Regions from separate parts of the Arthrobacter citreus genome, predicted to be linked through region 1. Evidence: riboswitches for the same ligand, from Rfam matches in the RefSeq annotation. Region 1 holds a riboswitch; the other holds the start of a gene.
What was found. A riboswitch is a leader RNA that binds a small molecule or an ion and turns the genes downstream of it on or off. The one in region 1 is predicted to bind thiamine pyrophosphate.
Positions count from the first base shown of each region.

Region 2: it holds a riboswitch for thiamine pyrophosphate, as region 1 does, so the genes downstream of both, thiM (hydroxyethylthiazole kinase) here and AAE021_RS17815 (ECF transporter S component) in region 1, are expected to answer to the same signal.

Region 1 is NZ_CP151657.1:3,828,557-3,835,989, reverse strand. Features, by position in the region: gene AAE021_RS17830 (GNAT family protein) at 1-282, shown strand, start outside; gene AAE021_RS17825 (energy-coupling factor transporter transmembrane component T) at 421-1,227, opposite strand; gene AAE021_RS17820 (ABC transporter ATP-binding protein) at 1,278-2,792, opposite strand; gene AAE021_RS17815 (ECF transporter S component) at 2,779-3,405, opposite strand; TPP riboswitch at 3,465-3,621, opposite strand; gene AAE021_RS17810 (DUF4235 domain-containing protein) at 3,709-3,972, shown strand; gene mnhG (monovalent cation/H(+) antiporter subunit G) at 4,016-4,594, opposite strand; gene AAE021_RS17800 (monovalent cation/H+ antiporter complex subunit F) at 4,598-4,855, opposite strand; gene AAE021_RS17795 (Na+/H+ antiporter subunit E) at 4,855-5,481, opposite strand; gene AAE021_RS17790 (Na+/H+ antiporter subunit D) at 5,478-7,088, opposite strand; gene AAE021_RS17785 (Na(+)/H(+) antiporter subunit C) at 7,085-7,433, opposite strand, start outside.
Region 2 is NZ_CP151657.1:3,355,147-3,362,579, reverse strand. Features, by position in the region: gene AAE021_RS15555 (Ku protein) at 1-776, opposite strand, end outside; gene AAE021_RS15550 (hypothetical protein) at 792-1,745, opposite strand; gene soxR (redox-sensitive transcriptional activator SoxR) at 1,915-2,397, shown strand; gene AAE021_RS15540 (flavin reductase family protein) at 2,506-2,994, shown strand; TPP riboswitch at 3,043-3,132, shown strand; gene thiM (hydroxyethylthiazole kinase) at 3,124-3,933, shown strand; gene thiE (thiamine phosphate synthase) at 3,930-4,625, shown strand; gene AAE021_RS15525 (bifunctional hydroxymethylpyrimidine kinase/phosphomethylpyrimidine kinase) at 4,622-6,253, shown strand; gene AAE021_RS15520 (PLDc N-terminal domain-containing protein) at 6,400-6,543, shown strand; gene AAE021_RS15515 (pentapeptide repeat-containing protein) at 6,546-7,232, shown strand; gene AAE021_RS15510 (SDR family oxidoreductase) at 7,234-7,433, opposite strand, start outside.

The DNA.
Region 1 (7,433 bases):
GAGATGCGAACAGCAGTCCTCCTCTACGCATTTGATTGGTTGAAGGCGAACAACGCTGTGTCCGAGGCAGCAGTCTGGAACTCGGCTTCTCTAGGTGTGTCAAAATCTTTGGGTTACGAACCCAATGGTATTTTCAGGGAATCGTGGAAACCTGCGGAAGTAACAGAGGTTCAGTACCTGCGCCTTAGTCCGGAAAGGTTTATACGGCCTGTTTGGAACCTTGAGGTGAGAGGACACGTACGTTCCGCAGACTATCTTGGGATTCCCCCTAGCGACGGCTAGGCTCGGCCGCTGGTTTTTTGCGAAACTGCCCACCGGCCGACCCAAGTGCCTGTAAGGGGGCTCTGTGGCGTCTTCCCTGCCTGGGCGGCTTGGACCCGCAGCGTGTCATTGCGGTGATCGGGAGCCGGGGGCGGAGGCCTACGTCAGGATGAAGTTGAAGGTCCCGGCCATCACGGCAGCCGCCAGCGCGGCGAACGCAAACATCACGCCGTACAGCGTGACCCAGATGTCCAGGACCGTGAACACTGACGTCCGAGCCCAGGTGCGCTCTCCGCTGCCGAATCCGCGCGCTTCCATTGCCGCGGCCAGCCGGGTGGCACGGCGCACCGCCTGGACCAGCAGGGCGACCGACTGCCCCAGGAAGGACCGGGCCCGGGCCATCGGCCCCGCATCCGAACCGATGCCGCGGGCGTGCCGGGCCATGCCCAGGCTCTGCCATTCCGAAACCAGCAGGCCGACCAGGCGCATGGCGGCCAGTGCACCGAGCACAAACCGGTGGGGCAACCGCAGTTTCTGGGCCAGGGCGTCAGCGAGGTCCGTCGGGTCCGTCGAGACGAGCAGATAGATTCCGGGCAGGGCGATCGCCAGCCCGCGGAGGCCAATGGCGATGCCGGCTGCCACTGAATCGGAGGTGAACAGCAGCGGCCCCGCGTCCAGCAGCACCGTTCCGGTTTTTTCGGCCAGCAGGGCCGTGCCGTAGGCGCCGATCAGGGCGGCAACAACCAGCGGCCAGATGCGCTTGAGCAGCGTCATTGGCCGGATCCGCAGCAGCGGCAGCAGAACCAGCTCCGCAACGAGGACTATTCCGGCGCTGATCCAGTCCACGCTCACCAGCACCGCCAGTGTGAGGGCTGCGGCGGCGGCCAGTTTGGACAGCGGGTTGGCCCGCTCCAGCAGGGTTCCGGCCGGACGCCGGGAGGGATTAGCCAGATCCGTGGGCGCCATGTCCACGGACAGGTAGGATGCCGCCCGGGCGCTGTGTTCTTCGGAGCGTTTCACAGCAGCATCCCCGCCTTAGCGGTCCCGAACTCAACCCGCAGGAGGTTTCCCCCGAGGGCGGACAGGAACTCGGCGTCGTGGGTCACGGAGACCACCGCAGTGCCGTCCGCAACCAGCGTTCGAAGCAGCGCCACAAGTTCAGCCCAGGTGTTCGCATCCTGCCCGAACGTGGGTTCGTCCAGGAGCAGGATCTGCGGGTCGGTGGCGATCATCGTCGCCACTGACAGGCGGCGCTTCTCACCGCCGGACAGAGTGAACGGATTTGCCTGCAGCAGCGGCGTCAGCCGCAGCCGTTCAGCCAATGACACCACCAGTTCCGAGACCTGCGCCTCGGACTGCCGGCGGGTGCGTCTGGGGCCGAAGGCCAGCTCATCGCGCACCGTCGAGGCCACGAACTGATGCTCGGGTTCCTGGAACACGGTGCCGATCCGGGTCACCAGGTCCGCCGATTTCCACCGCCGGGGATCCGGTCCGGCGGCACCGGCCAGCGCCGGAGTTGCCCGCAGGGTGCCGGCAACGGGCGGCAGCAGCCCGCCCAGGGTCAGCGCCAGCGTCGACTTTCCGGCCCCGTTGGGACCGGTAATCCCCAGGGCGGTTCCGGCCTGCAGCGTCAGGTCCACTCCGTCCACGATTGCCGGAGTGCCTTTGCCCCGCCCAACCCCGAGCCCGCGGGCTTCGAGCAGCTCGCCGCCCGGAGCCCCGGCCGCCGGGCCGCCCGGCACGGGGCGGACCCCGGGCAGCCACACCCCAGCTGCGGAAAGCCGGTCCCGGTTTGACGGATCGGTGAGGACCCGTGAGGGCGGTCCGTCGGCGAGGATACCGCCGTCGGAGGCCAGGACCACCACACGGTCCACCAGGCCGGCCCAGACTGAAACACGGTGCTCCACGACAATCAGCGTGGCGCCGGTGCGGTCCAAGACGCGTTCGACGGCGTCCCGCACCTCCAGCACTCCGGCCGGGTCCAGATTGGCCGTGGGTTCATCGAGCAGCAGCAGCCCCGGTTCCATGGCCAGCACCGAAGCCAGCGCCAGCCTCTGCTTTTGCCCCCCGGACAGGGCGGCGGTGGACTGATGCAACGGCACCCTCAGCCCGACGTCGTCCAGGGCAGTCCGGACGCGTTCCCAGATATCCCGCGGCGGCACCCTGAGGTTCTCGGCGCCAAACGCCACCTCGTCGCCCACCCGGGACAGGACCAGCTGGGAGTCCGGGTCCTGCAGCACCAGTCCCGCCCGGCCCCGGGCCTGGAGGGGAGGAACACCGTCGATGGTCAGGACGCCGGATTCCTCTCCGGCGGCGTCCGGGCCGGACCCTTCACCCAGCACACCGGCGAGGGCATGCAGCAGCGTGGACTTCCCCGCTCCGGAGGCGCCCAGGAGCAGGACCTTCTCCCCCGCCTCGATGTCCAGGGACAGGGAGGAGATGGCCGGGGTGCTGCGCCCGGAGTGCCGCCAACTGTAGTCGCGGGCATGGACCGCTGCGGCGCCGGCCCGGGATGAGCTACGAGCGTGCATGGGATGAAGCGTCCGCTGCCCGTCCGGACGCAAACGGTGACAGCACGCCGGTGCGGGCCAACGCCCGGGCGATCAGCCAGGAGACAAAGCCGGCAATGACAGCTCCGGAGACGGCGGCGAACACCGTGTACAGCGCCTGCCACTGGAAGGCCCATTCCGGCTTGTAGAGGATGCTTTCGCTGACTCCGAGGAAGACACCCGATACAAGGCCGGCCAGCACCGCCACCGGCAGCGTGTACCGGAGGTAGAGGAACGCAAGGAACACCAGTTCCGCGCCGAGGCCCTGGATGAAGCCTGACAGCAGCACCGACAGGCCGAACTGGGTGCCCAGCACGCCGGAAACGGCAGCTGCGAGGACTTCACAGTAAATTGCAGCTCCGGGTTTGCGGATAATAAGCGCGCCGAGAACGCCGGCAATCAGCCATCCACCGGTATAGAGCCCGCCCAGCGGCGGGAAAGCCAGGATGAGGGCTTCAACGCCGGCGTAGCCCAGGGACCAGGCCCAAAAAATGATGCCCACTGCCACGCCCAGCACTGAGGCAACCACAATGTCCACCACCCGCCACGGGCGCCGCACGGATGACAGTTGCTGCTGGAAACGGTTCTGCTGCATAAAAAAATCCTCCTGAGGTACAGGAGGGGAGGGACTGGTCACGGCGGATTGCCATGAGGTCCCGTGAGATCTCGACTCCCTAGCGCCGGTACTAACCGGATCAGGTTCGAGGGTCTGCGGATGTCCGCACTCTCAGCGCCGGTGGCCTTCCACGTCCCTGCCTTCCGGACGGACCGGACGGCGGACGCGGGAAGCGGCGCTCCCCTGTCGTATGTTTGCGCCTCCCACTGTACACATGGACCGGCATCTTTGGGGGGAACGCGGGTAGGGTTAGGAAAAAGGCCTTCAACCCCAGGAGCAACCATGAACCTGATCCTCAAACTGCTCGCCACCGGTGCCAGCATCGGCGCCGGACTCCTGTCCGCCAAAATCCTGGACTTTGTCTGGACGAAGGTTACCGGCAACGAACCGCCCCGTGACAAGGATGGCGTCCTGGATGTCAGCCTGCGCACCGCAGTGATTTTCGCCGTCGTTTCCGGTGCCGTGAGCCAGGGCATCCGGGTGCTGACGAACCGCGGAACCCAGCGCGCCATCCAGCGGTACCAGAAGACGCCCGAAATCGTCTAGGGACGCTGCTTTACAGCATTCTGCAGGTTTTACCGCAGGGCGCTCAGCCCTCGGGACTGTGTCCCGGGCGCCGGGTGCCCTGCGTCGTTGTGTCCGCGTCCGTTCCGTGCACAACGCCGGGCTGCTGCGCCTCGGGTGCCGAGGCAGGCGTAACGGGCACCGCGTCGTCGTCGAGCGACCCGGCAGGCGGGTGCTCGCCGGGGTCGTCGTCCACGCGCGGGTCATCATCGCCGCTGTCATCGACGGTGGTTCCGGCATTTGCCTGAGCCAGCAGCTCCTGGGCCCGCCCGACGACGTCGTCCAGCTCGTCAATGGTGAGCAGCTCGGGACGCAGGTGCTTGGTGCGGTAGCCGGCGCGGCCGATCATGTGCGCGGACACCGGAGCGGTGAGGAGCATGAACAGCCAGCACACGGCAAGGACCGGCAGCAGGACCCAGCTTTCAAACTGCACGGCCATGGCCAGCAGGAACAGCAGCAGGCCGAGCACCTGGGGTTTGGACGCGGCGTGCATCCGGCTCATGAGGTCAGGAAAACGCGTCAGCCCGATGGCTGCGGCCAGCGACATCAAAGCGCCGCCGACCATGAGGATTCCGATTATCAGATCCTTTATTTCGGAGCTCACCGGTTATCTCCTGTCCGTAACAAAGCGGGCAACGGTCACTGAGCCGATGAAGCCGATCAGCGATATGGATACCAGGAGCGCCAGGAAGTTGAGGTTCCTGTTCACGATCATGTCCGTCGCCAGGGCGGCTCCGACAATCGTGAGCAGAACGTCAGCTGCCAGCACCCGGTCCAGGATGGACGGTCCGCGGGCAATGCGGAAAATCGCACCGGCGGCAGCGGCCGACAGCATGACCGACACCAGGACCACAAAAACTGTCATCATGACGGGACTCCCTTGCCTGTTGCGGCGGTTCCGTCCAGCACGGCGGCTTCTTCCCGGGCGAGGGCGTCTTCGGCCTTCAGGACCTCAAGGTCCTCGCGGGTGCCGATGCTGCGGATCAGCCATGATTCGGTGTCCCGGACATCCTTGCGGACCTTGTCCGCGTTCTCCGGGGTGGAAACGTTCAGGCAGTGCAGGTACAGCGTGGAGGTGGAACGGTCCACCTCCACCACCAGCGAACCGGGGATCAGCGACAGCGCGTGGCCGGTGGCCGTGACCAAAAGGTCCGAGTGGCTGCGCAGCTTCACGCCCACCACGGCGTTCTTGATGTGCGGGCCCTTGGCAATGGACAGCCACAGCACCTCGAAGCTGGCGTGCACCAGCTTGTAGAAGAACCGGAACAGGAAGCCCAGCGCATAGATCGGGTTAAACCGGCCGCTGAGCTCCACCGGCGGCAGGTAGAAAATGTTCGCCACGACGAAGGCAATGACGGCACCGAAAATCAGGTTTCCGGCACTGAAGTCCTGCCACAGTGCTCCCCACAGGAACACCAGCCAGATCAGCAGCGGGATTTCCTTCAGCAGCGGCACGCGGGGGCGGTTGCGCATTTGGGCTCTGCGGGTCATCGGTTTGCCCCCTCTCCCAGAACGGCTTCAATGTACGGCGTGCGGTCCAGCAGGTCCTGGGCCGCGTTGTCGCTGAGCGAGAACAGCGGTCCGGCCAGGACGCTCAGCGAAACACCCAGGGCCACGAGTCCCACCGTCGGGTACACCATGGTCCGCGGCAGCAGGTCGACGGCGTCGCGGCCGGCGAACCGGCCCGATGGCTTTTCCGTGACGTCGCCGGAGTTCCGCAGCGAGGAACCGCCGGCACCCGTGGCCAGCAGGATGGGATCCGGGTGCACCGCGTCTTCCGGCGTCCGCCAGAACGCACGGTTCCAGACCCGGGCCATCACCAGCAGGGTCAGCAGGCTGGTCAGCACGCTGGCACCCACCAGTACGTAGGCCAGCGGAGTGCCCAGGTCGACGCCGGCTTCCAGGAGCCCCAGCTTGCCAAGGAACCCGGAGAACGGCGGAATCCCGCCAAGGTTGATGGCCGGAATGAAGTACAGCACGGCCAGCAGCGGTGACAGCTTCGCCAGTCCGCCCAGCCGGTCCATGTTGGCCGTGCCTCCGCGGCGCTCGATCAGTCCCGTGACCAGGAACAGTGAGGTCTGGATCGTAATGTGGTGGACCACGTAGAACACGGCCGAACCAATGCCGATCACCGATCCGACGGCCAGGCCAAACACCATGTAGCCAATGTGGCTGACCAGGGTGAAGGAGAGCATTCGTTTGATGTCGGTCTGTGCCAGGGCACCGAGGATGCCCACCACCATGGTCAGGCCCGCCACCACCATCAGCAGCGTGTTGATCCGGTCTCCCGGGAAGAGCAGCGTCTCGGTGCGGACCATGGCGTAAACGCCCACCTTGGTCAGCAGCCCGGCAAACACTGCGGTCACCGGGGCCGGAGCCGTCGGGTAGGAGTCAGGCAGCCAGAAGGACAGGGGGAAGACGGCGGCCTTGATGCCGAAGGCCACTAGCAGCATCAGGTGCAGCATGAGCTGGGTGCCCGGATCCAGGTCGCCCAGTTTCACGGCCAGGTCCGCCATGTTCACGGTGCCGGTGGCGGCGTAGATCATGGCAATCGTGATCAGGAACAGCAGCGAGGAGACCACGCTGACCACCACATAGGTGACGCCGGCGCGGATGCGCGGCGTGGTTCCGCCCAGGGTCATCAGCACATAGCTGGCCGTGAGCAGGATTTCGAACCCGACGTAGAGGTTGAAGAGGTCACCGGCGAGGAAGGCATTGGACACACCCGCCACCAGGATCAGGTAGGTCGGGTGGAAGATCGAAATTGGTCCGTCCTCGTCACCGTCCGTCATGCCCTGCCCCGCGGCGTAGATCAGCACTGCCAGGCTGACGGCCGAGGAGACCACCAGCATCAGCGCGGAGAACTGGTCCACCACCATGGTGATGCCCACCGGCGGCAGCCAGCCGCCCAGGTTTACCGCCTGGGCTCCGGTCTCCCAGACCGAGAACAGCAGGATGACTTCCAGGATCAGCGTCACCGTCAGGATGCTGATGCTGATGACGCGCTGGGCACGGGTGTGCCGAATCAGGATGAAGGCCAGGGCTGCGCCGAAGAACGGCAGGACCACGGCCAGCGGGGCCAAACTTACGGTGTTCATTCCTTGGCCTCCGGGCTGGTGCTCTGACCGGTGGCGCGCAGCGAACCGGGCGCCTCTTCAGCCTCTTCGGGCGGGGTGAATTCTGTGGTGTCCTCGGGGACGTCCGCGTCATCTTCGGCGTCGAAGCTGCTCTGGCTCGCCACGCGGCGGTCTTCAATGTCGTCCTGGACCTCATCCTGGCGGCTCAGCACCCAGGACCGGTAAATGATCCCCAGCATGAACGCTGTCACGGAGAAGGAAATGACGATGGAGGTCAGGATGAAGGCCTGGGGCAGCGGATCGTTGTAATCCTCCGCCGCGATCTCGGCGTTGAACAGCGGGGCCAGGCCCTGGAAGCCGCCGGTG
Region 2 (7,433 bases), 470 kb from region 1:
TTTTTCTCCACGCTGCGGCGCAGCGCCTCCATCAGGTCCAGCACCTTGCCGCCCTCGTCTTCGGACTCGGCACCGAAGGTTTCCTCGGTGTCCAGCGCCTCGCCCTTTTCCAGCTTGGCTTCGATCAGCGTCTTCAGCTGCTCCTGGTAGTCATCAGTGAATTCGGCGGGGTTGAAGTCCGAGCTGAAGGAGTCAACGAGGGCCGAGGACATTTCCAGTTCCTTGGCGCTGATCCGAACCCGCTCGTCCAGCGACGGGAACGACGCTTCGCGCACTTCGTCCTCCCACAGCAGCGTCTGCAGGGTCAGGACGTCTCCCCGGACTCTCAAAGCCCCAAGCCGGCTCTTCTGGCGCAGCGAAAACTGCACAATGGCCGTGCGCTCAGTGTCCTCCAGCGTCCGGCGCAGCAGCACGTAGGACTTTGTGGATTTTGAGTCCGGCTCCAGGTAGTAGGTCTTGTTGAACAGGATCGGGTCAACCTGCTCGCTGGGCACGAATTCAACGACGTCGATTTCCCGGCTCTTTTCCACCGGCAGGGAGGCCAGGTCCTCATCAGTGAGCACCACGGTCTGTTCACCGTCGTCGTACGCCTTGGCGATGTCCTTGTACTCCACCACCTCGCCGCACACTTCGCAGCGCCGCTGGTAGCGGATGCGCCCGCCGTCCTTTTCGTGGACCTGATGCAGGCTGACGTCGTGGTCTTCCGTGGCGGCGTAAACCTTAACCGGCACGTTGACCAGTCCAAAGGCGATGGCGCCCTTCCAGATGGCTCTCATGTAGTCCAGTGAACACTAAACCCCGGTGTCCGGACCAGAGCCGTCCCGGGCTGGATCCGTGCCCGCCATCCGCTCGCGCATGGCCGCGTAGAGTACCGGATCGGTGAAATAGGAACCATGCGAGGCAGGGAATGGTTCACCCGAGGTGATCTGAACATCGCGGATGAAGTCACCTCTGCCGGAAAAGACCTCTTCGGCGCAGAAGGACAGCAGGTCACGTTCATCCCAGAAGTTCAGCCAGGGCACCGGAACGTTCCCGGGAATTCCGGGGCCCACATGTTCCAGTCCATTCAGCAGGAAGAGCCAGGGGCTCTGGGAGCCGGCGGTGACCAGCAGATCAACGCGCGCTCCGGCCGCATCCCACTCCGGCCCGGTCAACAGGTCCACGGCGGCCACGCCGCCGAGGCTGTGGCCGAACAGGATGACCGGGGCGTCCTGCGGGATCATCCGCAGGGCATTGGTTATGACGGACCGGGCCTCGGCTCCGCGGCGAAGGTAATAGATGATACTGCGGGAAAAATCCGATGCAGCATCCATCAGCGGCACGCGCCGGTTGACTGCGGCGTCCGTGACCAGCCCCAGCACCAGCCGCTGAACGCTGCCGGCCAGCATCAGGTTCTCTGCATCCGCTGCATCCGCCCCTGCGGCTGAACCGGCGCCCGGCGGCCACGCCGCTGATGCGCGCAGCAAATCCATTCCAACCAGTGCCATCCCCCGCCCGCCGCTGTAGGCCCCGGGTATCTCAGCGGTGGTGGAATCCCGGTAGCGCGGGGGCAGGGCGGGCGCCACGCTGATGTCGGGAGCGGCTCCGGCGGCCCAGGCAACATTCAGGACCGTGTAATCGGCCAGGCCTGGTTCCAACGACAGCTGCTCACGGATGGTCTGGGCGGGAACAGGATCGGGACCGCCGGCGCCCTGCAGGAAAACCAGGGTTCCGGCGGCCGGAGGTTCAGGAGGTGCAGCGCTCACGGAGGGTGCCTTTCCGGGCCGGACAGGTGCCCGGACACTGTTTAGTGCGCCACTGTAGGCACGCCGGCGGTGGAGTAGCCAGAACCCGGCCCGTGAAATCATGGCTGACGCTGGCAAGGGGGCGCGCGCGGAATGCCCATGGGCCGATAATGGAGGAACGGAGGGGAACATGGGCAAGACGGTGGGTAATGACGGAGTAGCTGACGCACGCGGGTGGGCCCGGTCCGAACTGACCGTGGGCCAGGTGGCCGAGCGCAGCGGAGTGGCGGTGTCCGCCCTGCATTTTTATGAGCGGCAGGGGCTGATCGTCAGCCGCCGCACCGCAGGGAACCAGCGCCGCTTTGACCGGTCGGTGCTCCGCAGGGTTGCGGTCATCCGGGCCGCCCAGCGCGCCGGAGTTCCGCTGGCCACCATCGCCCGCGCCCTCGATGAACTGCCGAAAGACGCCGTGCCGGACCATAACGACTGGCAGCGGCTGTCCCGCGCCTGGCGGGAGGAACTGGACGCCCGGATCCATTCCCTGGAGGCCCTGCGGGACCGGCTCGGCGGCTGCATTGGCTGCGGCTGCCTCTCACTGGCCGAATGCCGGTTTGTGAATCCCGGTGACGAGTCGGCCGGCCGGGGAACCGGGGCCCCGCTCCTGGAGTACTGAGGTTCCGGCTGGTTCCGGCCGGGAAGGGAAGAACAATCCGCTGTGTATCCGGCGTTCGGAGGACCACCGATTTGACCTCAACCATTGTTGAGGTTCTAGCGTAGAGCTATGCTCACAGACCTTTTCAAGGACGCCTTCCGTGCCCATCCCGCGGGAGTGGCCGTCATTACCGCAGCCGGCGGGTCCGGTCCGGTGGGACTCACTGCTTCGTCTGTGTCGTCGGTCTCCGCGGACCCGGCCATCCTGGTGTTCTCGCTTGCTTCTGCCTCCGGCTCGGCCGGCGTGGTCGCCTCCGCCGAAACGATTGTGGTCCACCTCCTGGGGGCCCGGAATGCCGGCCTCGCCGGCCTGTTTGCCCGCCCGGGATCGGACCGCTTCACCTCCTCCCTGGCCTGGGAACAGCTTCCCACCGGTGAACCGCTGCTGCGCGAGGTCCCGCGTGCCCTCCGCTCCCGCGTGCTGGGCCGCACCGCCGTCGGCTCATCGGTGCTGGTCACCGCCGAGGTCCTGGAGGTCCTGACGCCCGGCGCGCCGGACGAGCCGCTGGTCTACCACAACCGCACCTACCACCGTCTGGGAGAGCACTCCACGCTCTGACGCTCCCCGCACAGGTGGGAACGGGCACGGAAATGGCCTAGAGTCGTCTGCAGTGACACGGGGTGCCGCAAGGCTGAGATAAGACCCGTTGAACCTGATCTAGTTCGAACTAGCGAAGGGATGTCGCGGATGACTATTCGCCTGACACCGTTAACTGTTTCCACCCTCCTGGACCGCGTGCGCACCGAGCCGCCGCTGGTGCAGTGCCTGACCAATGCCGTGGTCACCAACTTCACCGCCAACGTGCTGCTGGCGCTGGGCGCGGCGCCGGCCATGACCGACATCCCGGGGGAGGCCGGACCGTTTGCCCGGGCTGCCTCCGGCGTGCTGATCAACTTGGGCACCCCGCACGAGGAACAGCGCCGGGCCATGCTGGAGGCAGCCGAAGCCGCCAATGACGCCGGAACCCCCTGGGTCCTGGATCCGGTGGCCGTGGGCAGCCTGCCCGTGCGCACCGCCCTGGCCGCGGAACTGCTGGCCCTGCGGCCAACGGCCATCCGCGGGAACGCGTCGGAGATCATCGCCCTCGCCGGTCTGGGGACCGGCGGCCGCGGCGTCGACGCGACCGATGACCCGGAAGCAGCTCTGCCCGCAGCGCTCCTGCTCGCGGAGAAGCATGGCTCCGTGGTGGCCGTGTCCGGACCGACAGACCTGATCACGGACGGGGTCCAGACCCTCCGGATCAGCAACGGGGATGCGCTCCTGACACGGGTTACCGGCGGCGGGTGTGCGCTGGGTGCGGTCACCGCGGCCTTCCTCGCAGTGGCCGACGACGGCGGCGCGCTGGCCGCCGTGGCAGCGGCAACAGCGGTTTACACGGTGGCCGCTGAACCTGCCGCGCAGGCATCCTCCGGGCCGGGCAGCTTCGCCGCCGGATTCCTCGATGCCCTTGCCTCCCTGACCGGGCAGGACCTGGAGCAGCGGCTGGTGACCGCGTGAAGGCCGGAGTGGCGGACGTGTCCCGCTCCCGGGAGCGTATCCGCAGCAGCGGCATCTACCTGGTGACCGACACCCTCCTGTGCGGGCCGCGCGGCGTTGTCGAAACGGTCCGGGCGGCCGTGGCCGGCGGCGTGGAAACCATCCAGGTGCGGGAAAAAGACGCCTCCGCCGCGGACTTTTATGCCCTCGTCCTCGCCGTCGCCGAGGCCGCGGCCGGCCGGGCCACCGTGCTGGTGGATGACCGGGTTGATATTTATCTTGCCGCCCGGGCAGCGCGAGCCGACGTCCATGGCGTGCACGTGGGCCAGAAGGATCTTCCCGCCGAACTGGTGCGCACCCTGGTGGGCCCGGACGCCGTTGTCGGCCTGACCGCCAACACCACCGAGCATCTGGACGCCCTCGCGGTGCTGCCGCCGGGAACCGTGGATTACCTCGGGGCCGGCGTTATCCGCCCCACTCACACCAAGCCCGACCATCCGGAGCCGCTGGGGGTGGAGGGCTTTGCCGGCTTCGCTGCCCGGGCCCCGCTTCCGGTGGTGGCCATCGGCGGCATCCTGCACCACGACGTCGGACCGCTGCGGGCCGCCGGAGCCACCGGCGCCGCAGTGGTCTCGGCCATCTGCGCGGCAGCTGATCCGCAGCGGGCGGCAGCTGACCTGGTCCGGGCCTGGAATGCGGGGATTCCCGCATGAGCGCCGGCACAAACGCCGGCTCGGACTTCGGCAGCATCCACAGGGTTCCCCGGATCCTCAGTATTGCCGGCACTGATCCCGCCGGCGGTGCCGGTATCCAGGCGGACCTGAAATCGATCGCGGCCACCGGCGGCTACGGGATGGCCGTGGTGACCGCGCTCGTCGCCCAGAACACCCGCGGCGTGCGCTCGGTGCACACTCCGCCCGTCGGTTTCCTGCGTGAACAGCTGGACGCCGTGAGCGACGACGTCATTATCGACGCCGTGAAGATCGGCATGCTGGGCAGCACCGGCGTCACGCACACCGTTGACGCCTGGCTGGCTGAGGCCCAGGTGCCCGCCGTGGTGCTGGATCCGGTCATGATTGCCACCAGCGGAGACCGCCTGCTGGACGACGGCGCGGAAGCCGCCCTCCGGCAGCTGCTGCACCGCGTGGACGTGGTGACACCGAACCTTCCGGAACTGGCGGTGCTGGTGCAGGAACCCGTTGCCCGGGACTGGAGCTCGGCGCTGGCGCAGGGTGAACGCCTGTCCGCGGCCTACGGCGTGCAGGTGCTGGTCAAGGGCGGCCATCTTGCGGGCCAGTGGTGCCCCGATGCCCTAGTGGACGCCGCCGCTGCGGACCCTGTGGTGCTGCAGGTGCGGACGCCGCGGGTGGATACGGTCAACACCCACGGAACGGGATGCTCCATGTCCGCGGCCCTGGCCACCTGTTACGCCCGGACGGGCCGCTGGGACCTGGCGCTGACGGCCACCAAGGAGTGGCTGCAGGAGGCGCTGGAATACGCCGACGAGCTCGACGTCGGCGCCGGCCACGGCCCGGTGCACCATTTTCGCGGGGTGTGGGAACGCGGGCTTGCACCGCTTGGGGCAGCCGCGGCGGCGCCGGAAGCCATGAAGGAAGCTCCTCCGGTCCAAGCGGCCGGCCCCCACACCGCGGCACTGTGGGAGCAGACGGCCGCCGTGCGGGCGGACATCAACGAGCTGGACTTCGTCCGGGCCCTGGGCAGCGGACACCTGAACCGGGAAGCCTTCGAGTTCTACCTCGCCCAGGATGCCCTGTACCTCCGCGGCTACGCCCGGGCACTGGCGCGTGCCAGCGAACTGGCGCCCGCCCTCGACGAGCAGGTGTTCTGGGCCAAGGCAGCGTACGATGCCCTGGCCACCGAGATGGAGCTGCACACCTCGTGGCTGCCGGACGGTGGGATCGGCGGTGGGATCGGCGGAGGGACTGACGGTGGGCTGGCGGGACGGGAGGCCGTGCCGGGACCGGTGACCCGCGGATATCTGCAGCATCTGCTGGGCAGCGCCGACGCTGCCGGCCCGGGCGCCGGCCGGGGAGCCAACGAATACGAACGGCTGGTTGGCGCGCTCCTGCCGTGCTTCTGGATTTATGCGGATGTGGGCACCCGGCTGTCGGATGCCAACCATTCGGGCCACCCCTACGCCGAATGGCTGGACACCTACAGCGACCCGGCTTTTGCCGGATCCACGACAGCCGCGGTGGACATTCTGGAACGTGTGCTGGACCGCAGCCCCGAGGATGTCAGAGAGCTCACCCGCTCCGCCTTCCACGAATCGGCGCACCGGGAGTATGAGTTTTTCGCCGCTGGTGCGGGAGAATCGTAGTCAAAAGCACTCGGTGCCGGGATGGAGGCAGCAGCCTCCATCCCGGCGTCCCCGACAGAAACGAGAGCACGTTGGTTAAGAAAAAATCCATCAGGGACCTCACCGCCCAGCAGAAGAAGATGGTGGGTGTGGCCTCCACCGTCTAGGTGCTTCTCGCCGGCCTGGCCCTGGCTGACATCTGGCGGCGCCCGGCCGGGGAAGTGCGCGGATCCCGGGCGCTGTGGTCGGCGGCCTGTGCCGTGAACTTTGTCGGCCCGCTCTCCTACTTCATCTTCGGCCGGCGCAAGTAGGCGTGGCTTCGGCAGCCCGCCGGTCCGGAAGCACAAAATCCGCCGGAAAAACCAGGGCCCCGGCTTTGGATCCGGTGCGGCTGAACGGTCTGACTGACGCCCCGGCGCAGGAGGCCGGGGACACCTGCGAGGGGCTGCGTTTCGACGGCGAGTCCTTCGACGGAAGGGACCTGCAGGGCAGCACCTTCCTGGAGTGCGAGTTCGCCTCGGTCTCCATGATGGACACCGGGCTGCGCGGTGCCCGATTCCTGGAGTGCCGGTTTTCGGGCCTGTACGCCCCGGTGTTCCGGGCGCCGCGCAGCACGTTCAGGGACGTGGTGCTGGAGGGCAGCAGGCTGGGGTCGGCGGAGCTTTACGACAGCGGCTGGAACTCGGTGCATGTGGACGGCGGCAAGCTGGACTTCGTGAACCTGCGCAGTTCCCGGCTTACCGACGTGCTGTTCAGCAACTGCAGGATCGAGGAACTGGACCTGGACGGTGTCCACGCCACCCGGGTGGCGTTCCGCGACTGCACCATCGGCAGCCTGAACCTGTCCGGCGCGGTGCTGCAGGACGTTGACCTGCGCACCACCGGGTTCCGTTCCATCACGCACCTCCCCGGTCTCAGCGGAGCCACCGTGGACGAGGCGCAGCTGATGATGCTGGCCCCGCTGCTGGCGGTCAACCTGGGCCTGCGTGTGGAGGGCTGACTCAGGTCTCTTCGGCCAGCCTGGCGGCGTGCTTGGTGATGTTCTTGGCCATGGACGGGAAAATCAGTCCGTGGAACGGGGCGATCAGCCACCAGTACAGTCTTCCGCCCAGACCCTTCGGGAAGTAAATGGCGCGCTGCCGGTACAGGCTGCCGTCGCCGTCGGGATCCACCCGCAGCTCCAGCCAGGCCTTGCCCGGAA